DNA from 2 places in the Streptomyces sp. NPDC048751 genome. Region 2 is predicted to be linked to the other one. Evidence: riboswitches for the same ligand, from Rfam matches in the RefSeq annotation. Region 2 holds a riboswitch; the other holds the start of a gene.
The links. Region 2 has a riboswitch for glycine ahead of gcvT (glycine cleavage system aminomethyltransferase GcvT). Riboswitches for the same ligand answer to the same signal wherever they lie in the genome.
Positions count from the first base shown of each region.

Region 1: another riboswitch for glycine. It lies ahead of gcvP (aminomethyl-transferring glycine dehydrogenase); the one in region 2 lies ahead of gcvT (glycine cleavage system aminomethyltransferase GcvT).

Region 1 covers NZ_JBICUX010000015.1:8,207-22,675, reverse strand. The annotation lists gene ACGFNV_RS36640 (LacI family DNA-binding transcriptional regulator) at 1-36, shown strand, start outside; gene ACGFNV_RS36635 (endo-1,4-beta-xylanase) at 61-1,128, opposite strand; gene ACGFNV_RS36630 (carbohydrate ABC transporter permease) at 1,184-1,948, opposite strand; gene ACGFNV_RS36625 (carbohydrate ABC transporter permease) at 2,017-3,015, opposite strand; gene ACGFNV_RS36620 (extracellular solute-binding protein) at 3,022-4,314, opposite strand; partial or broken gene ACGFNV_RS36615 (potassium-transporting ATPase subunit B) at 4,929-5,153, opposite strand; gene ACGFNV_RS36610 (amino acid transporter) at 5,463-7,418, shown strand; gene ACGFNV_RS36605 (molybdopterin-binding protein) at 7,497-7,892, shown strand; gene ACGFNV_RS36600 (molybdopterin-binding protein) at 7,963-8,382, shown strand; gene gcvP (aminomethyl-transferring glycine dehydrogenase) at 8,451-11,336, opposite strand; glycine riboswitch at 11,516-11,611, opposite strand; gene ACGFNV_RS36590 (PRC-barrel domain-containing protein) at 11,725-12,096, shown strand; gene ACGFNV_RS36585 (DNA polymerase IV) at 12,237-13,649, opposite strand; gene ACGFNV_RS36580 (MerR family transcriptional regulator) at 13,720-14,403, opposite strand.
Region 2 covers NZ_JBICUX010000010.1:182,583-197,051, forward strand. The annotation lists gene ACGFNV_RS30435 (thioesterase family protein) at 1-518, opposite strand, end outside; gene ACGFNV_RS30440 (alpha/beta hydrolase) at 663-1,913, shown strand; gene ACGFNV_RS30445 (trimeric intracellular cation channel family protein) at 1,822-2,478, opposite strand; gene ACGFNV_RS30450 (ABC transporter ATP-binding protein) at 2,542-3,762, opposite strand; gene ACGFNV_RS30455 (ABC transporter ATP-binding protein) at 3,759-4,856, opposite strand; gene ACGFNV_RS30460 (ABC transporter permease) at 4,853-5,851, opposite strand; gene ACGFNV_RS30465 (ABC transporter substrate-binding protein) at 5,960-7,756, opposite strand; gene ACGFNV_RS30470 (ABC transporter permease) at 7,827-8,834, opposite strand; gene ACGFNV_RS30475 (enhanced serine sensitivity protein SseB C-terminal domain-containing protein) at 9,158-9,955, opposite strand; gene ACGFNV_RS30480 (enhanced serine sensitivity protein SseB) at 10,136-10,930, opposite strand; gene ACGFNV_RS30485 (AAA family ATPase) at 11,044-11,706, opposite strand; glycine riboswitch at 11,887-11,987, shown strand; gene gcvT (glycine cleavage system aminomethyltransferase GcvT) at 12,140-13,258, shown strand; gene gcvH (glycine cleavage system protein GcvH) at 13,376-13,753, shown strand; gene glyA (serine hydroxymethyltransferase) at 13,769-14,469, shown strand, end outside.

The DNA of each region.
Region 1 (14,469 bases), on a different contig from region 2:
CCACGCGGGCTGAACCAGGCAGGGCCTCCCGCTTGAACGGCAGGTCCTAGTGCCGCGGTACTAGCTCAGCGCCTCCCGTATCGCGTAGTACGCCGGCTTCGGCCGGAGCTGCTCGTCCCACGGGAGGGCGGCGCCCTGGCCCTCGAAGAACGCCGGGATCCAGCTGTACTTGTCGGTGTAGTCCCACACCGTGATCCCGACGCACCGGCGCACCGCGAGGCATGCCTCCGTCATGTCCCGGTACCAGTCGGCCTGCTGGGCCAGCTTCTCCTCGGTCGCGGGCAGCAGCATCCGTACGTCGACCTCGGTCAGCGCGGTGTCGAGGCGGAGGCGGGAGAAGCGGCGGAGGTTGTCCTCCAAGGTGGCCGGATAGCCGTACTGGAGGGCCAGGTGGGCCTGGAGGCCGAAGCCGTGGAGGGGGACGCCCTGGGCCTTCAGCTCCTTGGCGAGGGCGTAGTAGGCGTCGCTCTTCGGGCCCACCGCCTCGACGTTGTAGTCGTTGAGGTACAGCTTCGCCTTCGGGTCGGCCTGGTGGGCCCAGCGCAGGGCGTCGGCGATGTAGCCGGGACCGAGGGTCTTGTAGAAGATCGTCTCGCGGTAGGTGCCGTCCTCGTTGAACGCCTCGTTGACGACGTCCCAGGAGTAGACCTTGCCACGGTAGTGCCGCACCTCGGTCTGGATGTGTTTCTTCAGTACGGCCCGCAGTTCGTCGGCCGTCCAGGTGCGCGAGGTGAGCCAGCCGGGCAGCTGGCTGTGCCAGACCAGGGTGTGGGCGCGGACCCGCTGGTGGTTCTTGCGGGCGAGCTTCACGATCTCGTCGCCCTGGGAGAAGTCGAAGACCCCCTGCTGCGGCTCGGTGGCGTACCACTTCATGCCATTGCCCGGGGTGATCATGTCGAACTCGTCGCCCAGCATCTTGGTGTAGGGCGCGTCGGTGAGTTCGGGGTTGTCGGTGGCACTGCCGAAGTAGCGCCCGTGCCGCTGGGCGAGTTCGGCGAGCGTGCGCTGCTTGCCGTGCTGCTCGGTGGCCTGGGCGGCGGGCCCGGTGACGATGCCCGCGCCGACCAGCACGGCGGCGAGGGCGCCGGCGAGTCTGAGCCGGGTACGGGAGCGGGTGGTCGTACGCATGGGGCGACTCCTCACGATCGATGGTGTGGGTGAGCCGTACGTCCGCGGGCGCGGGTCATCCCTTGGTGGCGCCGGCGGTGAGGCCGCCGACGAGCTGACGCTCGGCGACCGAGTAGAAGGCGAGGGCGGGGACCATGGCGAGGACGAGGTAGGCGAAGACCCGTGCGGTGTCCGAGGAGTACTGGCCCTGGAACTGCTGGACGCCGACCGGAATGGTCCACCAGTCGGGCTCGCTGAACACGAGCAGCGGCAGCAGGAAGTTGTTCCAGCTTCCGACCACCGCGAGCACCGACACCGTGCCGAGCGCGGGACGGGCCATGGGCAGCAGGATCCGCCAGAAGAAGCCGAACGGGCCGCAGCCGTCCAACGTGGCCGCCTCCTCCAGTTCGGCCGGGATCTCCCGGAAGAAGCCGCGCAGGATCACGATCGTCATGGGCAGCCCGAACGCGGCCTGCGGCAGGATCACCCCGAGCGGGTTGTCGAGCAGGTCCAGCGAGCGCAGCAGCAGGAACAGCGGCAGGACCGCCACCGCGAAGGGGAACATCAGCCCCATCGTGAACAGGGTGAACATCGCCTCCCGTCCGCGGAAGGCGAACCGGGCGAAGGAGAACGCCGCGAGCGCCGACACGGCGACGACCAGCACGGTCGTACCCACCGCGATCAGCGTGCTGTTGCCGAGCATCCGCCAGAAGTCGCCCGAACCGAGGATGCCGGTGTAGTTCGAGGTCACCCATGGGTCGGGCAACCCGATCGGGTTGCGGGAGAGCTGGTCGGTGGACTTGAACCCGGAGAACACCGCGTACAGCAGCGGTACGCCCATCACCGCGCCGACGGCGACGAGGACGACGTGCAGGGGCAGACTCCTGCCCCGGCGCTTCTGACCGGCCGTCACTGTCCGCCTCCCCGCATGGTCGTGGTGGCCCCTTCGAGGTCGCGGCGGAGCACGAACCGCTGGTAGGCGAGTGCGAAGACGAGGCTGATGCCGAAGATGACCACGCTGATCGCGCTGGCATAGCCGACCTGGTAGCGCTTGAAGCCGTACTGGAACATCGTGATGGCCATGGTCTCGGAGTGGTGGTCGGGGCCGCCCGCGGTGATCACCCACACCAGGTCGAAGAGCTGGATCGAGCCGATCACGGACAGGAAGACGCTGATGCGGAGTGTGGGCGCGAGCAGCGGCAGGGTGACGTTACGGAACCGCTGCCAGGGTCCGGCGCCGTCGACGATCGCGGCCTCGGTCAACTCGGCCGGGATGGACTGCAGTCCGGCCAGGTAGAGCATCATGTGGAAGCCGAAGTACTTCCACATCATGACCAGGAAGACCGTGGCCATGACGGTGGAGGGGTCGGAGAACCACTTCCCGCCGAATCCGTCCAGGCCGATGCCGCCCAGGACGTGGTCGGCGAGTCCGTCGTCCGGCGCGAAGATCATCGAGAAGAGGATGCCGGTGATCACCTCGGACAGGATGTACGGCGCGAAGAACAGCATCCGGTAGAAGGCCCGGCCACGCAGCCGCTGGTTGAGCAGTACGGCCATGGCGAGCGCGAACGGCAGTTGCAGCGCGAGCGAGAGCACCACCAGGACGAGGCAGCGCCACAGGTCGCCGAGGAAGACCGGGTCGTCGAAGAGCCGGGTGAAGTTGTCCGGGCCGATGGAGTCGGAGGGCATGCCGAAGCCGCCCCACCGGAAGAAGGAGGCGTAGAGCGCGAAGAGCATCGGCAGCAGGACCAGCAGTCCGAACAGCGCGAGCGCGGGCACTTGGAAGGAGACCGCGGTGAGCCAGTGCAGCACGCGCCGCCGTACGCGCCCCGGCGCGGGCCTGCCGGCCGGGGCCGGGGGCGCGGTGTCGGGGCCGGAGCGCTTGTCCGGCAGGAAGGTGGAGGTCATCGCGGCCTACTGCTCTTCCTTCGCGACCTTGGTGATCGACTGCGCGACCTGCTCGGCCGACTTGGAGCCGGCGACGAGCCCGGCGACGCTGTCGTTGACCTCCTGGCCGACAGCGGGCGCGTAGGCCTGGTCGAGGTAGAGCTGGAAGCCGGTGGTGGCCTTCAACTGCGCCTGGACGGCCTTCAGGTTGGGGTCGGTGAGCGCGTCCTCGGCCGCCGTGACCACCGGGAGTGTGCCGGTCTTCTTCACCAGCTCGCGGTTGGTGCCGGCCGAGGCGAAGAACTTCAGGAAGTCGACGGCCGCCTGCGGGGCGCCCTGACGCAGCGCGAGTCCGCCGCCTCCACCGAACACCTCGGTGAGCGCTCCCTTTCCGCCCTCGACCGTGGGGAAGGGGAAGAAACCGAGGTTGGCGCCGAGGCCCTTGCCCTCGGTCCGCTCCACTGTGGGCGCCCACTGACCCATCAGCTCCATGGCGGCCTTGCCGTTGCCGACGGCGGCGGCCTGCCCGGTGGGCCCGGAGTAGGCGGCGCCGAGGAACCCCTTCTGGAACGGCTGGAGCGCGACGAGCTCCTTGAGGTGCTCACCGGCCTCGACGAACCCGGCCCCGGTGAAGTCCTTGCTGGCGGCGGCCTTCTGGAGGGCGTCGATTCCGGCGGTGCGCATCGCCAGGTACGCCCAGTAGTACATGCCGGGCCACTTCTCCTTGCCGGCGAGGGCGATGGGCGCGACCCCGGCGGACTTCAGGGCCCGTACGGCGTCGAGGAAGCCGGACCAGGTGGTCGGGGGCGTGGCGATCCCGGCCTTCTTGAAGAGCGCCTTGTTGTACCAGAAGCCGACCATGCCGATGTCGTCCGGGATGCCGTAGACCTTCTCGTCGAGCAGGTACGGCTCCTTCGCGACCGGCAGCAGGGTGCCCGTCCAGTCCTTGGTCCGGTCGGTGAGGTCCTCCACGAGGCCCGCGTCGGCCTGCTGCTTGAGGACACCGCCGCCCCAGGTGTGGAAGATGTCCGGCAGCTTCCCGGAGGCGGTCAGCGCGGTCATCTTCGACTTGTACGCCTCGTTCTCCAGGGCGACGATCTTTATCTTCACCTTGGGGTTCTGCGACTCGAACTGGCGGGCCAGAGAGGCCCAGACGCCCTTGGCGGGTTCGGTGGTCATGATGTGCCACCACTCCAGGGTGGTCGTCCCCGACGACCCCCCGTCCGAGCCGCCGCCGCAGCCGCTCAGTGCCGTGATGCTCAGACCGGCCGCGGCGGATGCCGCCAGGAAACCGCGGCGGGACAGTGCCGGCTCGCCCATCATGCGCTCCTCGGGGGTGCGAAAGTTTCGGAGTTGATCCTGAAAGGTTCGTCGATGCCGCACCCTAAGGACAGCGTCCGACGAGTGGCAACCCCTCGGACACGGTGAATCCACTGACGACCCTCGGCAAACTGCGCGACACGTGCGCAGAGTTGGGGTCAGAGAGGACCGCCGACCAGGACCGCGGGGCATTCTGGCTCCGGGGGGAGTGGCCTTGGGCAGCTGTACGTCCGTCGCTCTGATGTCGGCGGTCAGAAGGAGCGGGCCCGGGCGATACCTGCCGCGGGCGAGGCGCTGCCGCACCGGGCCGATCCACGCGGGGACCTCTTCCGCTCCCCGGGCACATCGATGTCACGGTGGCTTGGGTTCAGCGGGGCGCCAGGCCGCTGTGACCCCGGGGTGCCACCCTCGGACGATGGGGCGTGGACGCCGGAGTGCAGGGGCAGCACCAGGTCGGGATGGAATGCGCGAGGACGGAGTTCTCGTACGTCCGAACGGACCTCTGCCCCTCCTCCCGCCCACTCGAAACATTCGGCCTGACTGACGAACATTACGGAGTGGACGGGAGGAAGGGCACCCTGGGCAAGAAAGGGCTCGGCGTCACCTGCCCTCGGCGAGGCCGGCCGCATGATGTTCAGCTTGTCCAGCCCGGGATAGACCGCCGCGAACAGGGCCGGGATGAGCGCGAGGTACTTCGCGACGTCGTCGGCGATGGAGAACGTCGTCAGCGCGCCCCGGGTGATGAGGAGCTGTTTGCCGATCCCGACGATCTCGATGAGCTTCGTCGGGTCGGAGTCGAGGTCGACCATGTTGCCGGCCTCCTTCGCGGCCGACGTCCCCGGCCTGCAGTGAGCGGGCCCGGCGCCCTGCCCCGCCGATCACCCGCCCCCGTGCCTTGCAGCCTGTGACGCTGGGTGGCCACTCCGGCCGTCGGCCACGCCGTCCCCGTACGGCTCAGTCGGGGCCTCGCCGGTCCCCGAACCACCGTCTTGATGCGCGGCTACGTGCCGACGGCCAGTCTTAACGGAAGCTTGACGCGCAGGCCACCCATGATCCATAGGCCCAGGCGTCACTCTCTGCTTACGCTGGTGCCGCCGTCCGCGTGATGGCCAGAACCGCACGCTGACCCGCACCTCAGGAGCACGCCGATGGCCACGACCGAACAGCCGGCGCCCAGCCGCTTGCGCGCCTGGATGCTGGAGGGCCTGTCCGACATGGGCAAGGGCCAGGGCCATCAGGGACCGCACGCCCAGCCCGAACCCGCGCACCAGGGCCAGCGCTGGTACCGGGTCATGTGCCTGACCGGTGTGGACTACTTCTCCACCCTCGGCTACCAGCCCGGCATCGCCGCCCTCGCCGCCGGCCTGCTGTCACCGGTGGCGACCATCGTGCTGGTGATCGTCACCCTGGCGGGCGCCCTGCCCGTCTACCGCCGGGTGGCCGAGGAGAGCCCCCACGGCGAGGGCTCCATCGCGATGCTGGAGCGCCTGCTGTCCTTCTGGCAGGGCAAGCTGTTCGTCCTGACCCTGCTCGGCTTCGCCGCCACCGACTTCCTGATCACCATCACCCTGTCGGCAGCCGACGCCTCGACCCACCTCGTCGAGAACCCTCATCTGAACAGCGCCCTGCACGACAAGCAACTGCTGATCACGCTCATCCTCGTGGCCCTGCTCGGCGCGGTCTTCCTCAAGGGTTTCCTGGAGGCCATCGGTGTCGCCGTGGTCCTGGTGGGCCTCTACCTCGCGCTCAACGTCGTCGTGGTGGTGGTCGGGCTGTGGCACGTCGCCACCGAGGGCCATCTGATCACCGACTGGTCCAGTGCCCTGACCGCCGAGCACGGCAACGTCTTCGTCATGATCGGAATGGCACTCGTCGTCTTCCCGAAACTCGCGCTGGGTCTCTCCGGCTTCGAGACCGGCGTCGCCGTCATGCCACACGTCAAGGGCGACCCCGGTGACACGGAGGAGGAGCCCAAGGGCCGGATCCGGGACACCAAGAAGCTGCTCACCACGGCCGCCCTCATCATGAGCGTCTTTCTGATCACGACCAGCTTCATCACCACCCTGCTCATCCCGGAGAAGGAGTTCGAGTCCGGCGGCCAGGCCAACGGGCGCGCCCTCGCCTTCCTCGCCCACGAGTACCTGGGCAACGCCTTCGGCACGGTCTACGACATCTCCACGATCACCATCCTCTGGTTCGCCGGCGCGTCCGCGATGGCCGGCCTGCTGAACCTGATGCCCCGCTACCTGCCGCGCTACGGCATGGCGCCGCACTGGGCACGCGCGGTCCGCCCGATGGTCATCGTCTTCATCCTGGTCGCCTTCCTGGTCACCTGGATCTTCGACGCCGACGTCGACGCACAGGGCGGCGCCTACGCCACCGGCGTGCTGGTCCTGATCAGCTCCGCCGCGATCGCCGTGACCATCGCCGCCCGCAAGGCCGGCCAACGGAACTGGACGATCGCCTTCGCGGTCATCTCGGCGGTGTTCCTGTACACGACCGTCGTGAACGTCATCGAGCGCCCCGACGGCGTGAAGATCGGCGCCTGCTTCATCGCGGGCATCATCCTGGTCTCGCTGCTGTCCCGGCTGGCCCGCGCCTTCGAACTGCGCGTGACGAGCGTGACGCTCGACCCCCTGGCGGAACGCTTCGTACGGGACATGGCCAGCCGCAAGATCCGCCTCATCGCCAATGAGCCCGACAGCCGGGACAAGGCCGAGTACCGCGACAAGATCGAGCAGATCCGGGAGGACAACGACATCCCCGGCCAGGAGGACTTCGTCTTCGCCGAGGTGACGGTCACCGACCCCTCCGAGTTCGAGGCGAGTCTCACCGTACGCGGCGAGGTCCTGCACAACCGCTATCGCGTACTGACCATGGAGTCCTCCTCCGTCCCCAACGCGCTGGCCGCGCTGCTCCTGCACGTCCGCGACACCACCGGCTGCACCCCGCACATCTACTTCGAGTGGACCGAGGGCAACCCCTTCGCCAACTTCCTGCGCTTCTTCCTCTTCGGCCAGGGCGAGGTCGCCCCGGTCACCCGGGAGGTGCTGCGCGAGGCGGAACCGGACCGCACCCGCAGGCCGCGCGTGCACACGGGCTGAGTACGGCACGCGTACGCGGGACCCCAGAGATCACCCCGACCTCCACGGTTCCCGGCCCGCGGCCCTATCGTGACCGGCATGCAGTCCTACACAATCGGCCAGGCGGCGCGGCTGCTCGGCGTGAGTCCCGACACCGCGCGCCGCTGGGCGGACGCCGGCCGGGTGGCGACCCACCGCGACGAGACCGGGCGACGCCTCATCGACGGCAAGGATCTCGCCGCCTTCTCCGTGGAACTCGCCAAGGCCGGGAGCACCGAGGAGGGCACCTCGTACACCTCGGCCCGCAACGCCTTCCCCGGGATCGTCACCGCGATCAAGCTCGGCGACGTGGCCGCTCAGGTGGAGATCCAGGCAGGCCCGCACCGCCTGGTCTCCCTGCTGACCCGTGAGGCCGTGGAGGACCTGGGGCTGGAGGTGGGCATGGAGGCCACCGCCCGCGTGAAGTCGACAAACGTACACATCGACCGCACCTGAACGGACGCGCGAAGGGCGCGCAGACCACGCATACCCGACATAACACATCGAGGGCTCTACGTTGATGCCCATGACGATGAGCATCCGCAACCAGCTCCCCGGCACCATCACCGCCATCGCCCCAGGCGAGGTGATGGCCACCGTCGGCATGCGTCTCACCGGCGGCCAGCCCCTCACCGCGGCGATCACCCTGGAAGCCGTGACGGAACTCGGCCTCGCCCCCGGCTCCGCCGTCCGCGCCCTGGTGAAGTCGACGGAGGTCGCGCTCGCGACCGGTCCGGTCGAAGGCCTGTCCATCCGCAACCGGCTCCCCGGCACGGTCACCGACATCGCCACCGGCGGCGCGATGGCCTCGGTGAAGCTGTCCATCGAGAGCGGCGCGCTGACGGCCGTCATCACCGCGGACGCCGCCGCGGACCTCGCCCTCGCCCCCGGCTCGTCCGTGGTCGCCCTGATCAAGTCGACCGAGGTCGCCCTCGCCACGGCGTGAAACGCCGAGGGCTCCCCTTTCCGGCCCCGGAGACCCGGAACCGGAAAGGGGAGCCCTCGACCCTCGGCTCAGTCCTCGTACGCGTCCAGCGGCGGGCACGAGCAGACCAGGTTCCGGTCACCGAAGGCCTGGTCGATACGGCGCACCGGCGGCCAGTACTTGTCGGCCGCCGAGACCCCGGCCGGGAACACGGCCTCCTCACGGCTGTACACGTGCGCCCACTCACCGCCGAGCGCGGCGGCGGTGTGCGGGGCGTTGCGCAGCGGGTTGTCGTCCGCGGGCCATTCGCCCGAACCGACCTTCTCGATCTCCGCGCGAATCGCGATCATCGCCTCGCAGAACCGGTCCAGCTCGGTCAGGTCCTCGGACTCGGTCGGCTCGATCATCAGCGTGCCGGCCACCGGGAAGGACATCGTCGGCGCGTGGAACCCGTAGTCGATCAGCCGCTTGGCGACGTCGTCGACGCTCACGCCGGTGGCCTTGGTCAGCGGCCGCAGATCGATGATGCACTCGTGCGCGACGAGCCCGCCCGGCCCGGTGTACAGCACGGGGTAGTGCGGTTCGAGCCGCTTGGCGATGTAGTTGGCGGAGAGCACGGCCACCTGCGTGGCCCGCTTCAGCCCCTCGTCGCCCATGAGCCGCACGTACGCCCACGAGATCGGCAGGATCCCCGCCGACCCCCAGGGCGCGGCCGAGATCGGCCCCACGCCCGTCTCCGGCCCGGCGGCGGGCTGCAGCGGGTGGTTCGGCAGATATGGCGCCAGGTGCGACCGCACGCCCACCGGCCCCACGCCCGGGCCTCCACCGCCGTGCGGGATGCAGAACGTCTTGTGCAGGTTCAGGTGCGAGACGTCACCACCGAAGTGCCCCGGCTTGGCCAGCCCGACCAGCGCGTTGAGGTTGGCCCCGTCGACGTACACCTGGCCGCCGGCCTCGTGCACCTGCGCGCAGATGTCGGCGACGTGCTCCTCGAACACCCCGTGCGTCGACGGGTACGTGATCATCAGCACCGCCAGCTCGTCACGGTGCTGCTCGATCTTCGCCCGCAGGTCCTCGACGTCGATCTCACCGTCCTCGGCGGTCTTCACGACGACGACCTTCATGCCCGCCATCACGGCACTCGCGGCGTTGGTGCCGTGCGCGGACGACGGAATGAGACACACGGTCCGCTGCTCGTCACCGTTGGCCCGGTGGTATCCGCGTACGGCGAGCAGGCCGGCCAGCTCACCCTGCGACCCGGCGTTGGGCTGGAGGGACACGTTGTCGTACCCGGTGACCTCGGCCAGACGCTCCTCCAGCTCCCGGATGAGCGTGAGGTAGCCCTGCGCCTGCTCGGCGGGCGCGAAGGGGTGCAGCTGGCCGAACTCGGGCCAGGTGACCGGCTCCATCTCCGTCGTCGCGTTGAGCTTCATCGTGCAGGAGCCCAGCGGGATCATGCCGCGGTCGAGCGCGTAGTCCCGGTCGGCCAGCCTGCGCAGGTAGCGCAGCATGGCGGTCTCGGAGCGGTACTGGTGGAAGACGGGGTGGGTCAGGAACTCGTCGGTGCGCAGCAGCTCCCGCGGCAGTGAGTCCTCGGTGGCCGCGTCCAGGGCCTCGATGTCGCCCTCGACCCCGAAGGCGGCCCAGACCGCACCGACCTGGGCCCGCGCGGTCGTCTCGTCGCAGGCGATCGACACGTGGTCGGCGTCGACGAGGTGCAGGTTGACGCCGTGCTCCCGGGCGGCGGCGACGACCTCCGCGGCCTTCGCGGGCACCCGCACGGTCAGGGTGTCGAAGTAGGCGCCGTGCACGACCTCCACCCCGCCCGCCGCGAGTCCTGCGGCGAGAACGGTGGCGTACCGGTGGGTCCGCCGCGCGATCGCCTTGAGCCCCTCGGGGCCGTGGTACACGGCGTACATCCCGGCCATGACGGCGAGCAGCACCTGCGCGGTGCAGATGTTGCTGGTCGCCTTCTCCCGGCGGATGTGCTGCTCCCGCGTCTGCAGCGCCAGCCGGTAGGCCTTGTTCCCGTCGGCGTCCACGGAGACGCCCACCAGCCGCCCGGGCAGGCTGCGCGCGAACTTCTCGTGCACCGCCATGTATCCGGCGTGCGGCCCCCCGAAGCCCATCGGCACACCGAACCGCTGGGTCGTCCCGACCGCGATGTCGGCTCCCAGCTCCCCGGGCGACGTCAGCAGCGTCAGCGCGAGCAGATCGGCGGCGACGGTGACCAGCGCACCCAGCTCGTGCGCCTGCTCGATGACCGGCTTGATGTCGCGTACGGCACCGGAGGCCCCCGGGTACTGGATCAGCACACCGTTGATCTCACGCTCGGCGATCTCGGCCGGGATCCCCTCGCTGAGGTCCGCGACCACGACCTCCACACCGGTCGGCTCGGCACGCGTCTCGATCACGGCGATGGTCTGCGGCAGCGCGTCCGCGTCGACCAGGAAGAGGCCCTTCTTGTTCCTGCCCATGCGCCGGGAGAGCGCCACGGCCTCGGCGGCGGCCGTGCCCTCGTCGAGCAGCGAGGCGCCGGAGGTCGGCAGCCCCGTCAGGTCGGCGACCATCGTCTGGAAGTTCAGCAGGGCTTCGAGGCGCCCCTGCGAGATCTCGGGCTGGTACGGCGTGTAGGCGGTGTACCAGGCAGGATTCTCCATCACGTTCCGCAGGATGACCGGCGGAGTGAAGGTGCCGTGGTAGCCGAGCCCGATCATGGAGTCGAGCACCTGGTTGCGATCCGCCAGGGACCGCAGCTCGGCCAGCACCTCGGCCTCGGTGCGAGCGCCCGGCAGGTCCAGCGCGTCGGCGTTCTTGATCACATCCGGGACCGCGGCGGCGGTGAGCTCGTCCAGGGAGCCGTAGCCGACCTGTGCGAGCATCTTGGCCCGGGCCTCGTGGTCGGGGCCGATGTGGCGCTGTTCGAAGGGGATCCCCTTCTCGAGCTCGGAGAGCGGAATGCGGTGGGCGGTCATTGCGGAGGCCTCCTGGTCTGACACGACCTTCGAGGGGCACCACTGCACGGGTACCCGGACGGCCTCCCCCTCTGTCATCTCGACCTGAGAGCTTCACCGGATCGCCCGAAGGCCTCCGGCTTTCACCGTCGGTGAGAGCGGAAGCCGTCGACGACATCCGCCCTGCTTTCCAGAGTGACCTCGTCCGTGCGGTACGTGGGCCTGAGAGATTCCGGGGAGGATTTGCTCCTTCGGCGCCTCCGATGATGTCTGGAGGACTCTCCCGCACGGGGTCAGCAGCCGTTGTCAGCGTACCAGCGAGATCTCCGCACGGGCCTTCGAGTGGCCACCTTCCCCAATGTGCTCTTTTGTAGTGCTTACGGATGAGTTGCGAGCAAGTGGAGGGCCCGTGCAGACCGACATCGATCCGCGCAACCTGATCGGCCGCAAGGCGTTCGACCGCAACGGCACCAAGATCGGCACGATCGACGAGGTCTACCTCGACGACGCGACCGGCGTGCCCGAGTGGGCGGCCATACGGACCGGCCTCTTCTCCCGGGACGCCTTCGTCCCCCTCGAGCCCAGCGAACTCATCGAGGGAACCCTGCATGTCCCCTTCGACCGCGCCCTCATCAAGGACGCCCCCGACTTCGGCGTGGGCCGCCATCTCTCCCCCGAACAAGAACTCCAGCTCTACCACCACTACGGCCTCGACCTGGCCCCACCTCCTCCCCTCCCGGACCGCGACTTCGGCAAGGTCGCGGGCCCGGACGAACCCTGACCGGTCGCGCCACCAGTTGCCCTGGGGCCTGTTGCGGGCAGACGTGCCGCTGGGGCGATGGGGGGCCCCGCTCGAGCGAATCCGAGAGTGGGGGAGGGTGGGCGCAGCGGCACCCGTCAGCGCCGGGCTGCGCGACCCACCTACGGCCTGCCCGGCGGACCCGCGCCTGCCTCACCCACATCCCCTGAACCGGCACCCAAAGGCCCAGCCCCTGCAAGGGCTCGCCGTGTAACCAACGGCACCGGCTCCACCCCCTCCAACGCAGGATCGTCAACCCGAAACGTCCGCACCCGCCCCGGCTCGGACCCCGGCGTCTCGAACCGTACGGTCACACGCCCTACCCCACTCCCCTGCACCCACCCGAGCCCGTACACGGAGTGCCGCACATCGTGCCCCGGATGCCACCGTCGCTCAGCGGGCTCGGGCTCCCCCATCACCACCTCCCCGCGTGTCTCTTCCTCCGGCTCCTCGACGCCCTCCCCCGCCGCCTGGGCGAACAGATCCTCCTGCGTGTAGTCCGCGAGCCCGCTGACCCCCACCCCCAGCAACCGCACCCCACCGGTCGTGTCCACGGAGTCCAGCAGCCGCCCCGCCGCCTCCCGCACCACCGCCGGATCGTCCGTCGGCCCCCGCAACGTCTCCGACCGCGTCAGCGTCGAGAAGTCGTACCGCCGCACCTTCAGCACGATCGTCCGCCCCGACAACCCCGCCGCCCGCAACCTCCGTACACACCGGTCCGCCAGCCGCCGGACCTCCAACCCCACCCGCACGCGATCGTGGATGTCCACGTCGTACGTGTCCTCCACCGACACCGACTTCGCCTCCCGCTCCGCCACCACGGGCCGCTCGTCGTGCGCCAGCGCCATTGCGTACAGAGCGTGCCCGTGCGCCTTCCCGAGCAGCCGTACGAGCTCGTCCTCCCCCGCCTCGGCGATCTCGTCGACGGTGGTGATCCCGGCCCGCCGCAAGTGGTCCCCCGTCGCCGGCCCCACCCCCGGCAGGGTCCGCACCGACAGCGGCCCGAGGAGCGCCCGCTCGGTCCCCGGCTCGATCAGCACCAGCCCATCCGGCTTGGCCCGCTCGGAAGCGATCTTCGCGAGCATCTTGGAGGCCGCCAGGCCCACCGACCCCGTGAGCCCCGTGAAGTCACGTATGTCGGCGCGCAGCCTCGCCCCCACCAGCAGCGCGGACTCCTCGTCCCAGGCCGCTCCCCCCGCCTCCAGATCCACGAACGCCTCGTCCAGGCTCAGCGGCTCCACCAGCGGCGACAACGCTCGCAGCAGCTCCATGACCTGATCGCTGATCGACCGGTAGAACTGGAACCGCGGCACGAGATACGCGGCGTTCGGAGCGAGCCGGCGCGCCTGGGCCATGGGCATCGCCGAGTGCACCCCGAAAACCCGTGCCTCGTACGAGGCGGTCGCCACCACCCCGCGCGGCCCGAGCCCGCCCACGATCACGGCCTTCCCGCGCAGACTCGGCTTGGCCGCCTGCTCCGCCGAGGCGTAGAAGGCATCCATGTCGAGATGCAGGATCGTGGGCGCGGTTCTCACATCTCCGATGCTGCCCTACGCCACTGACAATGCCCTCCCGGCACCGCCCTCAGCCGCCCGCCGGCGGCTCTCAGACCGCCCGGTTGCGCCGCCGCGCCAGCTCGTCCGCCGGATTGTGCCCCATGAGGGTCTCCCCCGTGTCGATCCGCTCCCCGTGCAGCTGCGACAGCGCGCTCTCCACGTCCCGCCACACCACACCCACGGCGATACCGAAGATGCCCTGTCCGCCCTGGAGGAGCGCGTGCACCTCGTCGGGTGACGTGCACTCGTAGACCGTGGCACCGTCGCTCATCAACGTCATCCGCTCCAGATCGCGGAAGCCGCGCTCGCGCAGGTGCTGAACGGCGGTACGGATGTTCTGCAGCGACACCCCGGTGTCGAGGAACCGCTTGACGATCTTCAGGACGACGACGTCCCGGAAGCTGTACAGCCGCTGCGTCCCGGATCCGTAGGCGGGCCGTACGCTCGGCTCGACGAGCCCCGTACGGGCCCAGTAGTCGAGTTGCCGATAGGTGATGCCGGCGGCCGCGCAGGCCGTCGGACCGCGGTAACCGATCTCCTCGGTCTCCATGGACGCCGCCCCTCCGCCGCTCGGCACGGCCGCCGGTCGCTGCGGTGCGTGGTCGGCCGCGCTGCCGGGGTGGGGGTACCCCCTGCTCGAGCGGAGCCGAGAGCTTGGGGGAGGGTACGGACCGCTTCCCCCGGAACCGAGTCCCGGGGCACCCCCAGTCGTACCGTCGCCGCTGCTTCTCACGCCGACCTCCGTCCTTGACCTGCCTTCTCGACGGTAGGCAGTCACCAGGGGTGCGTCAACGATCGC
Region 2 (14,469 bases):
TCGAGCTTGAGCATCAGGCGGTCCGTGATGGCAGAGCTGCCCTCCACGGGGGCGGGTCCGTCCTCGGGGCCGAAGCAGTGCTCCAGGGGCGGGATCGCGGGCGGCTTCGCCGTGGTGCGGACGTCGTCCGGGAGGGCGTCCAGGTCGCCGTAGGAGGCCAGCACACGGATGCGCTCGACCTCGCGGCCCTCGTCGTCGTACTGGAAGAGGGACGCCTGCCCGGTGGAGAGGGTGCGCCCGGTGCGTACGACGTCCGTGCGGACGACCGCCGGGCCCGGCCGGGAGGCGGTCAGGTAGTGCGCGGAGATCGTGAACGGGTCGGGGTGCGGCAGGGCGTCGGCGAGGGCGCGGCCCAGGACGGCCAGCAGGTAGCCACCGTTGACGGCACTGATGATCGTCCAGCCGGCCGAGAGGTCGATGTCGTAGACGCCGGGTTCACGCCGGATCAGCGCGGTGTCGCGGTCGAACTCGCTGTCGCCGATGGTGGCGCGCAGGGTCCCGGTAGCTGCTTCTGGCATGGCTGAACCGTACAACACCTGATTACTAAGCGGTAGCTTTGGCCGCCCACGAAGGAATGCGGCGAAGGTGAGATGTGGTCAATTTCTCGGTAAGTGCCCGCAAGGTCCGTCAACCTTGGGCCCCCACTTCGCCTCTTTAGGGGCATGAGCCTCACCGGGACTGCATTCCTCTACACCCTGATCGCGCTGGCCGTCGTCGCGCTCGCACTGCCACTCGTCCTGTGGTCGCGGATGCGCGGGCCGAAGGTCGTGCGGGCCGCGGCGCGGGTGCTGATGCTGCTGTTCGCGCAGGGCACGGCCGTCTCCCTGGTCTTCGTCCTGGTCAACAACTCCAACAACCTGTACGACAACTGGGGCGACCTCCTCGGCACGGCCAACCATGTGCAGCAGGCCGCCGACCTCGGCGCCAGCGGCACCGGCGGTATCGCGCTGGAGCGGCTGCCCAGGGTCGAGCAGAAGTTCAAGGCCGCGCACGGACCGGGCATGCGCAAGGCCGGCGGAGTCCGCGTCACCCAGCTCAAGGGCCGCGTGTCCGGCGTGAACGCCGAGGTCTACGTATGGCTGCCGCCGCAGTACGACCAACCCGCCTACCGGCACCACAAGTTCCCCGTCGTCGAGCTGCTGCCCGGCTATCCGGGTTCGGCGAAGGCCTGGTTCGGGTCGATGAAGGCGCACGAGCAGTTGCTGCCGCTGATGCGCGACGGCCGCGTCGCGCCGTTCATCCTGGTCTCGCCGCGCACCTCCCTGCTCCCCGGAGTCGACACCGGCTGCGCCAACGTCCCCGGCACGGTCAACGCGGACACCTGGCTGAGCGTCGACGTGCCGAGGATGGTCATGGACAACTTCCGGGCCCAGCCGGCGCCGCGCGGCTGGGCGGTCGCCGGGTACTCGGCCGGCGGGCACTGCGCGACGAAACTGGCGGTCGCCCACCCCGACCGCTACGGGGCGGCGGTGAGCATGTCCGGCTACAACGACCCGATCGCCGAACGCAACTCGCTGGCCGCCGAGACCCCGGCCCTGCGCGCCGAGAACAACCCCTACCTGCTGCTGGGCAAGAAGGCCGTCCCGCCCCGGATCGCCCTCTACCTCTCCGGCCAGCCGCGCGACGGCTACGAGGCCGCCATGGCCCTGGAGAAGATCGCGAAGGCACCGACCGCCGTGCACGTCGTGTACGTCCCGAAGAGCGCGGGCGGCCACACCATGGCCCTGTGGCGGCCGCAGGTGGTCCCGGCGTTCCTGTGGCTGACGCAGGAGATGGGCGAGCAGCCCGTCGCCCGGCACTCCCGCGGGGGCGCCGGGGGCACTACTCCTCCCGCACCGTCGAACGACGGTTCCACGCGCGCGGAGCTCGCCAGTGGTACCGCATCGCGAGCAGGCGCAGAGCGAAAGCCGTGACGGCGGCCAGAGCGCTGGTCAGCGGGGTCAGGGCGTCGTAGCGGATGCACAGCACGACCATCGTGGCGCCGACCATCGCCGGGACCGCGTAGAGGTCGCGGTCCCAGCGCAGCAGCGAGGGCACCTCGTTGGCCAGCACGTCGCGCAGCACACCGCCGCCGACGGCGGTGGCGAGGCCGAGGGCCGCCGACGCGGTGAGGCCGAGCCCGTAGTCGTACGCCTTGGTCGTGCCCGTGACGCAGAACAGGCCCAGGCCCGCCGCGTCGAAGACGTTGACGCCGACCTGGATGCGCTCCACCTGCGGGTGGAGGAAGACGACCAGGAGGGCGGCGAGCAGGGGCGTGAGGAAGTACCCCAGGTCGGTGAAGGCGGCGGGCGGCACCGCGCCGATCACCACGTCCCTGAACAGCCCGCCGCCCAGCGCGGTGGCCTCGGCGAGCATGGCGATGCCGAAGACGTCGAAGTTCTTGCGGACGGCCAGCAGCGCGCCGGAGATGGCGAAGACGAAGATGCCGACCACGTCGAGCGTGTGCTGGACGGACGGGGTGAAGAGTTGCAGGAGCACCCTTCCATTCTGACGCAGCACTGAGCCCCTGCCTTACATTGCAAGGCAGGGGCTCAGGTTTGATTACTTCTCGGTGGTTTCGGTGGAGTCTGTACCGGCAGGCGTCTCCTTGGCGACCTCCGCCGCCACCGCCGCCGACGTCTCCGCCGACTCCGCCAGCACCTCGTCGGCCACCAGCTCGGCCGCCTCCTTCGCGGCGCTCAGCAGGACGGTGTCCTGCGGGGCCTGGTCCGCGAAGTTCTCCGGGTGGTGGCAGGCGACCTGCTGGCCGGGACGCAGCTCGATCAGCGGCGGCTCGGTCGTCTTGCAGATCTCCGTCGCCTTCCAGCACCGGGTGTGGAAGCGGCAGCCGCTCGGCGGGGAGATCGGCGAGGGCACGTCACCCTTGAGCAGGATCCGCTCGCTCTTGGCGTTCTTGCGCCTCGGGTCCGGGATCGGCACCGCCGACATCAGCGCCTTGGTGTACGGGTGCATCGGCGTCCGGTAGAGCAGGTCGCGGTCGGCCAGCTCCACGATCTTGCCGAGGTACATCACCGCGATCCGGTCCGAGACGTGCCGGACGACCGAGAGGTCGTGCGCGATGATCACGTACGTCAGGCCGAGCTCCTCCTGGAGGTCGTCGAGGAGGTTCACCACCTGCGCCTGGATCGACACGTCCAGCGCGGACACCGGCTCGTCCGCCACGACCAGCTTCGGGTTGAGCGCGAGCGCACGGGCGATGCCGATGCGCTGGCGCTGACCGCCGGAGAATTCGTGCGGGTAGCGGTTGTAGTGCTCGGGGTTGAGGCCGACCACCGACAGCAGCCGCTGGACCTCCTTCTTGATGCCGCCCTCGGGCTCGACGCCCTGGAGCTTGAAGGGGGCGCCGACGATCGTGCCGATGGTGTGGCGCGGGTTCAACGACGAGTACGGGTCCTGGAAGATCATCTGCACATCGCGGCGCAGCGGACGCATGCCCGCCACACCGAGGTGCGTGATGTCCTTGCCCTCGAACTCGACCTTGCCGCCGGTCGGTTCGAGCAGCCGGGTGATCAGCCGACCCATCGTGGACTTGCCGCAGCCCGACTCGCCCACGACACCCAGGGTCTCGCCGGCCTTGACCTCGAAGTCGATCCCGTCGACCGCGTGCACCGCCCCGACCTGCCGCTGGAGCAGGCCCTTCTTGATCGGGAAGTGCTTCTTGAGCCCGGTCACCTTCAGCAGGGTCTCGCCGGGGGCGGCGTCCTTGGTGAGGGTGGCGCCGGCTGCCTGCGCGGACTTGGTCACTGCTTTCTCGTCACTCACAGCTTCGGCGCAATCTCTTCGGTCCAGATACGCTCCCGCTGCTCCTGGCTCAGGTGGCAGGCGGCCCAGTGCCGGCTGCCGACCTCGGCAAGCTCCGGGCGGACCGTGCGGGTGACGTTGTCCTTCGGGAGGTCCGCGTACGGGCAGCGCGGGTTGAACGCGCAGCCGGACGGGATGTTGATCAGCGAGGGCGGGGAGCCCTTGACCGGGATCAGGCGCTCCTGCTGCTCGCGGTCGAGACGCGGCATCGAGCCGAGCAGGCCCCAGGTGTAGGGGTGGCGGGGCTCGTAGAACACCTTCTCGGCGGGGCCGCGCTCCACGCAGCGGCCGCCGTACATCACCAGGAGGTCGTCGGCCAGTTCGGCGACGACGCCCAGGTCGTGGGTGATGACGATGACCGCGGAGCCGAACTCCTTCTGCAGGTCCCGGATCAGGTCGAGGATCTGCGCCTGGACGGTCACGTCGAGGGCGGTCGTCGGCTCGTCCGCGATGAGCAGTTCGGGGTTGTTCACCAGCGACATCGCGATCATCGCGCGCTGGCGCATACCGCCGGAGAACTCGTGCGGGTAGCTGTCGACGCGCTTGTCCGGCTGCGGGATGCCCACCCGGTCGAGCATCTCGACCGCGCGACGCTTGGCGGTCTTCTTGTCGACGTTGTGGTGGATCCGGTACGCCTCCACGATCTGCTGGCCGATCGTGTAGTACGGGTGCAGCGCGGACAGCGGGTCCTGGAAGATCATCGCCATCTGACGGCCACGCAGCTTGCGCACGTGGTCGGGGTCGGCGGACAGCAGCTCGGTGCCGTCCAGCCAGATCTCGCCGGAGATCTGCGCCTTGCGCTTGCCGTACTGGCCGGCGGTGTGCAGGCCCATGATGCCGAGCGAGGTCACCGACTTGCCGGAGCCGGACTCGCCCACGATGCCGAGGGTCTTGCCCTTCTCCAGCTGGAAGCTGAGCCCGTCGACGGACTTGACCAGGCCGTCGTCGGTCGGGAAGTGGACCTTCAGGTCGCGCACTTCGAGGAAGGCGCTCGGGGCCTGCGAGTTGCTCGTGGGTTCGCCCACGGCAGCTCCGGTCTTGCTCAGTTCGGTCATGACAGCCTCACTCGGGGGTCGATCACGGCGTACAGGACGTCCACCACGAGGTTGGCGATGAGCACCGCGAGGGAGGTGATCAGGACGACGCCCAGAATGATGGGCAGGTCCTGGGTCCTGATGGCGTTCAGCACGGCCTGGCCGAGTCCGGGCAGGCTGAACGTGGTCTCGGTCAGGATCGCACCGCCGATGAGGGCGCCGAGGTCCATGCCGAGCATCGTCAGGATGGGCGTCATGGTGGAGCGCATGGCGTGCTTGCCGATGACCGTCTGCTCACGCAGGCCCTTGGCGCGGGCGGTACGGATGTAGTCCTCGCCGAGCACCTCCAGCATGGTGGCGCGGGTGATGCGGGCGTACATCGCGGCGTAGAGGAAGGCCAGGGTGATCCAGGGCAGGATCATGCCGCCGAACCAGCCGGTGAAGCTGTCCTCCAGCGGCACGTAGTCGCCCTTGAACCAGTTCAGGCCGAAGACGAAGACCGCCAGCGAGAGCATGCCGGTGAAGTAGATGGGGAGAGAGACACCCGCGAGCGCGACGACCATCGCGCTGCGGTCCCACAGGGTGCCGCGCTTGAGCGCGGAGAGCACGCCCGCCGCGACACCGAAGATCAGCCACAGCACGGCGGCACCGAGCGCGAGCCCCAGGGTCACCGGGAGACGGTCGGTCAGCACCGGCCAGACGGCCTGCTCACTGCGGAAGGAGTAGCCGAAGCACGGCGCGGAGCAGTGGGTGACGTCACCGCCGCCCGAGTAGGTGCGGCCCGCGAAGATGCCCTTGAAGAACTCCCAGGCCTGGACGTAGATCGGTTCGCCCAGTCCGAGCTTCTGCCGGACCCCCTCGACGGCGGCCGGGTCGGCCTGCTTGCCGACGAAGCTCAGGGCCACGTCGACGCCCGCCCACTTGGGGAAGAGGAAGAAGATGCTGAAGACCACCAGGACGATGACGACCAGCATCACTGCGGCGGCGAACAGCCGCCTGATGAGGTAAGCGAGCACAGCTCTCGGCCCGCCGCGGACGCGGGCCACCGGAGGTCATCCGGTGGCCCGCCTCACGCGTCGCCGGCCTTCACCTGCCTTTCGTGCCGTTCGGCGGGTGTGCCGGGTTTACTTCGCGGACTTCAGGCCGAGGTTGACGAAGTCGTACATACCGCTGTAGCCGTCGGTCGTGTAGACGTTCGCCAGGCGGCTGGAGCGCCAGTTGATGAACTTCTCGAAGACGAAGGGCAGGTAGTAACCGCCCTCCATCACCTTGTGGTTGATCTCCGTGGCGATCTTGGCCTTGCCGGAGTCGTCCAGCGTGTTGACGTACTGGTCGAACAGGCCGTCGATGGTCTTGTCCTTGATGAGCGCGAAGTTGTTGTTGGCGCTCTCAAGGATGTACTTGCTGTTCCACAGCGGCAGACCGAAGCCCTGGACGGACGGGAAGTCCGGGCCCCAGCCCATGATGATGATGCCGTAGCCCTTCTTCTTCACGTTCGAGGGGCTGCCGATGACGCTGGAGCTCTGCGAGCCGTCGTACTGGTCGATGTCGACGGTGACGCCGATCTTCTTCAGCGACGCCTGCAGGGACTGGGCGGTGGCCACCTCGACCGGCTTGTTGTTGCGGACGGCGATGGTGGTCTTGAAGCCGCTCGGCTTGCCGCAGGCCTTCAGCTCTTCCTTGGCCTTGGCGACGTTGCCGTTCTTGTTGGCGCCGTTGAGCTCGAACGGGTCGTACTTCTGGCCCTCGGCGCCCGCGACGGACGGCGGGAGCATGTTCGTGCCGATGTCACCACCGGCGACGGGGCCACCGCGCGCGGTCTGCAGCGACACGTGGTCGGCGCCGTAGATGACGGCGTTGCGGCAGTGGATGTTGTCGAACGGCTTCACGCTCTGCGGGAACGTCGCGTAGCGGATGTAGCCGGAGACCGGGTTGTCCAGGTTGGCCTTGTGCTGCTTCAGGGCGATGGTGCGGCCCTGCGGCGACATGCCGGTCTGGTTGAGGTCCAGGTCCAGGTCACCGCTGATCAGGCGCTGGTCCAGGTCGTTGGCGTTGGTGAAGAACTTGATCGAGATCTTGTCCGGGTACGCCTTGCGGATCGGGTCCGAGGCCTGCTTCCAGCCCTCGTTGCGGACCAGCGTGAGGTCCTTGCCCGGGTTGTACGACTGGAACTTGTACGGACCGGAGGAGAACGGCTTCAGCTGGTACTTGGACTTGGTGTCCATGTCCTGGCGGACCGGGGAGGCCGAGATCAGGCCCAGCATCTCCTCGAAGTCCGAGTTGGCCTTCGGGAGCTTGAAGATGATGGTCTTGTCGTCCGGCGTCTCGATGGCCTTCAGACCCAGCTTGTCCTTCGAGGTGTCCTTGTACGGGCCCTTGTACTCGCCCTTGGGGTCGAGGACTTCCTTGAGGTAGGTCGGGCCGCCGGACAGCACGTCCTGCGCCCAGACGCGCTCGATGCCGTACTTGACGTCCTTGGAGGTGATCGGCTTGCCGTCCTCCCAGGTGATGCCGTCACGCAGGGTGTACGTGTAGGTCTTGCCGTCGTCGGTGATCTTGGCGAGACCGGTGGCGAGGTCCGGGGTCAGCTCCGCGCCGGCCTTGCCGGGCTCCGTCTTGTTCGTGACGAGCTGACGGCTGTAGTAGCGCGCGAAGTTCCACATCATGCCGTAGTAACCACGCGTGGTGTCCCACGAGTCGGCGTCCTGGGCGGCGCCGAACTTGAGCTCGCCGCCCTTCTTCGCCGCGGACGCCTGGGCGACCTTGTTGTTGGCGGCGTCGAAGCCGGCCGCACCGTTCTTGGAGCCACCGTCGCCGTCGTCGTCTCCGCCGCCGCACGCCGCCGTGGTCAGCAGCGCCGCGACCACGGCGGCAGCGGCCATGGCCTGCTTGCGCCGCCCTGAGGTGCGTTGGGTAGTCACGATCTCGGATCCTCCGGATTTGATGAGAGACCCCGTAGTCGGTGCCACGGGACGCTTGGGGTACGGCAGTTCAGCGGGAGCCCTTCGGGTCCAGCGCGTCACGCACGCCGTCGCCGAAGAGGTTGAAGGCAAGGACGGTGATGAAGATCGCCACACCCGGGACCACCATGTACATGGGGTCCGAGTCGTAGTAGTCGATCGCGCTCGAGAGCATCTGCCCCCAGGAGGCCGTGGGCGGCTTGACGCCCACGCCCAGGAAGCTGAGGGCCGCCTCGGTGAGGATGTTGGTGGGGATCATCATCGTCGTGTACACGATGATGGGCGCCACGAGGTTGGGCAGCAGTTCCTTGAACAGGATGTACAGCCGCCCGGCGCCCAGCGATCGGGCGGCCTCGACGTACTCGCGCTCACGCAGCGAGAGCGTCTGGCCGCGCACCACGCGTCCGATGTAGGGCCACCCGAAGAAGCCGATGACCAGGATCATCACGAAGATGCGCACGCCCGTGCCGGTCAGCCCCAGCATCTGGTTGGGCATGACGGAGACCAGCGCGATGATGAACAGCAGCTGAGGGAAGGCCAGCAGGCCGTCCATGATCCGGCTGATGAGCGAGTCGACCCAGCCGCCGAAGAAGCCGGCGAGGATGCCCAGGACGGTGCCGAGGATCACGGCGACCACCGCGGACAGGAAGCCGACGAGCAGTGAGATCCGGGCTCCGTAGAGGATGCGGGCAAAGATGTCGCGGCCGTTGACCGGCTCGACGCCCAGCAGGTGATCGCCGCTGATGCCGCCCAGCGACCCCGTGGGGGTGCCGAACAGCGGGTCGATCAGCTTCTCGTGATACTCGTTCGGGTCCTGCCCGAGCAGACCGGTGATCACCGGCGCGAGCAGCGCTATCGCGATGAGCACGAGCACCACGACGCCGCCCGTCAGGGCGAGCTTGTCCCGCTTCAGGCGCTCCCAGGCGATCCGGCCCAGGGAACGACCCTGTACGGCCTTCGCGCCGACGCCGCCAACTGCCGCTTCCTCGGCCGCGCTCGGGGCCGCTTCCGCGGTCGGCTCGTGCAATGGTGCCGTCATCTGGCAGGGACCCCTCTCAACCGGCGGTTGGCCGGCCCGCACTTGCCGCTGTGGCGGCATTGACTCAGTCCGTCGTACACAGGGGCGAAACACCCCTGGTGCGGGAGTCTTCAACGCTTTGGCGATCTGTTGCCAGACTTAAGGGTGAAAGGATGCGTAAACGTGATGCTGTCTGGGGGGTTCCGTTATCCGGACAGCAGGTAACGGCGGCCGGACGAGGGCGAATTAGGACAGACAGGACCGAAACGTGATTTTCCGGCTTGATCTACGCGCGAAGATAAAGCTCCGCTACCATTTCGGCGATGCCGGAGCACCGTCGACGGTCAGTATCTTCCGGACGCCGGCGGATACCCGTACCCACCCGCAGGAGCCGGCGCGGGGGCCGCGTGGGCCTCGCGGTCGTAGAAGGGGCGCGCCTGGCCGCGCAGCCACATCACCACCGGGTCGTACTCGTCGGTCATGGCGACGGTCGACACCGGCAGCCCGTCCGGTACCGCCCCTATCGACTGCTGCATCATCGCCCGCACCGAGTCGACGGCGGTCGGCGAGGTCTCGTACACGTCGAGACCGATGGCGAGATACGGCGCGCCGAGCGCCGGTTGGACCCAGGCGCGGCGCAACGAGCGGACGGCCGGGGTGCGGTGGGCGTTCTGCGCGAGGAGGGCGTAGAACTGCGGGATCTCGATACCGGGTTCGGACAGCCGCAGGGGTCCGGCCGGCTGGCGGTCCAGGCCGGTCGCGATCCGCCGCAGGTCTAGCCAGGGGATGCCGACGCCGCCGCCCGGGGCGTGCGGGTTCAGCCAGAGGCCGTAGTGGTCCGGGTAGAGGGTGCGGGCCACGTCCAGGCCGTCGACCACCTCGTACGACCGATTCCAGCCGCTCGCGGAGAGTTCCTGGGCGGAGGTGACGCAGGGGGCGTAGCCGTGGCCGTCGACCTCCATGTTCCCGTACTGGGCGTCGGGGGAGCCGGCCTGGCCGTGCCACAGCAGCATCCAGACCTGGCCGGAGGAGGGGGTGGCGAGCGCGCGCAGGAGTGCCTCGTAGGCGTCGTAACGCCCGGGCGTCACCTGGCGCAGCATGTGCTCGACCTGTCCGGTCGCGGCGGTGCCGCTCGCGCTCACCTTTACCGCCCTTCGTGAGTTGAGTGGGCCTCGTGTATGAAACCAGCTTAGGTGGACCGACCGGCAAGAGCCGCGCCAGCAGGTGGGAGTGGTCGAACGGTGGCGGGTGCGGGTCGTGGGGGTTGTCGCGCCCACGCGACGGAGCCGCATATCGATACAGCCCCGCGCCCCTGGAGGTCGCTACAGGTCCCGTATGTAGAAGGGGCGGACCTTCTCTCGCATCCACTCCGCCACCGGGTCGCCCTGGGCCACGTCCAGCAGGACCAGGTTGACCGGCCAGGGGGTGGGGGCCTGGCCGAGGGCTCGGCCGAGGGCGTCGAGGGGGAGGACTCGGAGGTCGCCCTCCAGGTGGGAGAGTTCCACGCCGACGAACATGACCGGGTCGGCCGTTTCGATGGTGGCGAGGCAGCGGCGGGCGGTGCTGACGACGCCGGTGGCGGCGAACTCCGTGGAGGCGGCGGCGAGGAAGTCGATCGGGTCGTCCTGCCAGTCGGGCTCGAAGAGGCGGACGCGGCCGCCGCTCGTGGGGTCGTCCAGCGGGGTGCGGCCGGAGCGGCACAGCTCGGCCACGGCCGGCGGCGGCAGCGGGACGCCGACCAGGCCGTCCGGGTTGACCATGATGCCGACCTGCGGGGGCAGGCCCCGGGCGAACTCGACGGCCGGGGCGATCGTGAACGACATGTGGGAGCCGACCACCTGGCGGAACTGCTCCTCGGAGCTGAAGACGGGCACATAGGCCTGGCCCTCGATCTCCAGGGTGGGCAGGTCCAGCGGGCCGCTGTGCGGGCCGCCGCCGTTGGGCAGCGGCACCCAGACGAAGCTACGGCCGAGGACCTCGACGATCCGGCCGCCGGCGCCCGGCACGCCGAGGGAGGCGGAGAGCACCTCCTCCAGTTCGTTGCCTGGCCAGCCGCCGTGCGAGTGGGGGTGTGCCTGTGCCGGGAAGTCCGCGGGAAAATCCGCCGGGAAGTCCATCTCTCTCAACCGTCTGCCGGGAACCACTGCTGTGGCGGAAAGGCTATCGGGTACCGGCCGCCCCGTTCCCCGTCGTGCTCGGCCCGTGACCAGACTCGGCCGACGGGGCCGGCTCAGCCCGTGAAGCCGATGCGGCGCAGGGTGTCCGCCGCGGCCCGGTCGATCAGCACCGCCGAGCCGCAGCCCTGGGGCAGTTCGCCCCGCTCCACGGAGCGCAGCAGGTGGGCGGCGGCCGTGCGGTGGCGCAGGAACGCGTACCGGGAGACGCCCCGGCCGCGTTCGCGCTGGCCGGCCAGGGCGGTGTCCGCGGTGACGTCGAGAAGGAGCAGGTGCAGGGTGCCGCCCCGGCGGTGGGCCTCGCGGGCCAGCCAGCGGCGCACCCAGGCCTGCGTACCGCAGTCGTGCACGACGACGCCCGCGCCGGAGCGCAGGGCGCGGCGCAGTCCGGCGTAGTGGGCGAGGCGGACGAGGGGGCGGTAGACGGCGTAGGGCAGGAGGCGGGGCATGCGGGCGTCCCAGCGGTCGCGGGTGTCCTGGGAGTCGATGCCGACGCCCTTCACCGCGCGCCGCATCAGGGTGGACTTGCCGCTGCCGGGCAGACCGGTGACCACGACCACGTCGCGGGGGCCGAAGAGCAGGGCGTGGGGGCTGTGGCCCGCGCGCTCGCGCAGGTCGCGGACGACGGGCTGCGGGCCGTACGCCTCCCGGGCCGGGGCGACCGGCTGTGCGGGCAGCGCGACGGCCGAGCCGGTCGCGTACGCGGTGGTCCTGTTCACCGTGATCGTCCTCCCCTGGAGTGGTTCACGACTGTCCCTCCCCGCCGAGTGTAAAGAGAAGGTAATACGAGGTGCCTCGTCATTTCGTTCGCTTCCTGCCACAAGCCGGTTACAGATGCGGCCTGCCGCGCGGGGGTGCGGGCGTGCAATGATGAGGCCGCCAACTGCATACCGGCCGTTTGAATCCGCGCGGGAGAGTTCCCAGCAGCAGCTGTCGCTGGGGCGCCGAAGGAGCAAGTCCCTCCCTTGAATCTCTCAGGCCCCGTTACCGCGCGGGCGAGGCACATCTGAAAAGCGGGCCGCTGTCGCAGTGGCTCCACCCAAGGTGCAAGCCAGGACCCCTGTGCGGTCATGGCGAACCTCTCAGGTTCCGATGACAGATGGGGAGGAACGCCCTCGCCCGTCCTGTCATGCCATGGGAGACGACCGACCGATGAGCAGTACCGAACCCCGCCGTACCGCGCTCGATGCCGTGCATCGCGGGCTCGGCGCGACGATGACCGACTTCGCCGGCTGGGACATGCCCCTGCGCTACGGCTCCGAGCGCGACGAGCACCTCGCGGTGCGCACCCGGGCCGGCCTGTTCGACCTCTCCCACATGGGCGAGATCACCGTGGCCGGGCCGCAGGCGGCCGCGCTCCTCGACCACGCCCTGGTGGGCAACATCGGGGGCGTCAAGGTGGGCCGGGCCCGCTACACGATGATCTGCCGGGCCGACGGCGGCATCCTCGACGACCTGATCGTCTACCGGCTCGAAGAGACCGTGTACCTGGTCGTCGCCAACGCCTCCAACGCCCAGGTGGTGCTGGACGCGCTCACCGAGCGGTCCGCCGGGTTCGACGCCGAGGTGCGCGACGACCGCGACGCGTACGCGCTGATCGCCGTGCAGGGCCCCGAGTCGCCCGGCATCCTCGCCTCCGTCACCGACGCCGACCTCGACGGGCTGAAGTACTACGCGGGCCTGCCCGGGACGGTCGCCGGTGTCCCGGCGCTGATCGCGCGCACCGGCTACACCGGTGAGGACGGCTTCGAGCTGTTCGTGAAGCCGGAGCATGCCGTCGAGCTGTGGCAGGCGCTGACCAAGGCGGGCGAGGGCGTCGGACTGGTCCCCTGCGGTCTGTCCTGCCGGGACACGCTGCGCCTGGAGGCGGGCATGCCGCTGTACGGGCACGAGCTGAGCACCTCCCTGACGCCCTTCGACGCCGGGCTCGGCCGGGTGGTGAAGTTCGAGAAGGAGGGCGACTTCGTGGGCCGCGAGGCGCTGTCCGCGGCGGCCTCGCGGGCCCAGGAGAACCCGCCGCGCGTCCTCGTCGGCCTGGTCGCCGAGGGCCGTCGCGTCCCGCGCGCCGGGTACGCCGTCGTCGCGGGCGGCGAGGTGGTCGGCGAGGTCACCTCCGGCGCCCCCTCCCCCACGCTGGGCAGGCCCATCGCCATGGCGTACGTCGACGCGGCGCACGCGGAGCCGGGCACGAAGGGCGTCGGCGTCGACATCCGGGGCACTCACGAGCCGTACGAGGTCGTGGCGCTGCCCTTCTACAAGCGCCAGAAGTAGACACTGGGCGCGGCGCCTCGCCTCCCGGCGTGACCCCGCGCACATTTCGCTGCTCATCAGCGGTTTCAGCAGTCACTCATTCACCAGCACTCCCCCGCGTACAGGAGAATTCAGGCCATGAGCAACCCCCAGCAGCTGCGCTACAGCAAGGAGCACGAGTGGCTGTCGGCCGCCGAGGACGGCGTCGCGACGGTCGGCATCACGGAGTTCGCGGCCAACGCGCTCGGTGACGTCGTCTACGCCCAGCTCCCGGACGTCGGCTCCACGGTCGCCGCGGGCGAGACCTGTGGCGAACTGGAGTCCACCAAGTCCGTCAGCGACCTGTACTCCCCGGTCTCCGGCGAGGTCACCGAGATCAACGAGGACGTGGTGAACGACCCGTCGCTGGTGAACTCAGCCCCCTTCGAGGGTGGCTGGCTGTTCAAGGTGCGGGTCTCGGAGGAGCCCTCCGACCTGCTCACCGCCGACGAGTACGCCGCCCACTCCGCCGGCTGAGGAGCCTCAAGCCCCATGTCTGTTCTGAACACGCCCCTGCACGAGCTCGACCCGGACGTGGCCGCCGCGGTCGACGCCGAGCTGAACCGCCAGCAGTCCACGCTCGAGATGATCGCCTCGGAGAACTTCGCTCCGCTCGCGGTCATGGAGGCGCAGGGCTCGGTCCTGACCAACAAGTACGCCGAGGGGTACCCGGGCCGCCGTTACTACGGCGGTTGTGAGCACGTCGACGTCGCCGAGCAGATCGCGATCGACCGGGTCAAGGAGCTGTTCGGCGCCGAGTACGCCAACGTGCAGCCGCACTCGGGCGCCTCCGCCAACCAGGCCGCCCTGTTCGCGCTGGCCCAGCCCGGCGACACGATTCTGGGCCTGGACCTGGCGCACGGCGGCCACCTGACCCACGGGATGCGGCTGAACTTCTCCGGCAAGCAGTTCAACGTGGTCGCGTACCACGTGGACGACGCCGGTCTGGTCGACATGGCCGAGGTCGAGCGGCTCGCCAAGGAGCACCGCCCGAAGGTGATCATCGCGGGCTGGTCGGCGTACCCGCGGCAGCTGGACTTCGCGGAGTTCCGCCGGATCGCCGACGAGGTCGAGGCGTACCTGTGGGTCGACATGGCGCACTTCGCCGGTCTGGTCGCGGCGGGCCTGCACCCGAACCCCGTCGAGCACGCGGACGTGGTCACCTCCACGACCCACAAGACGCTGGGCGGCCC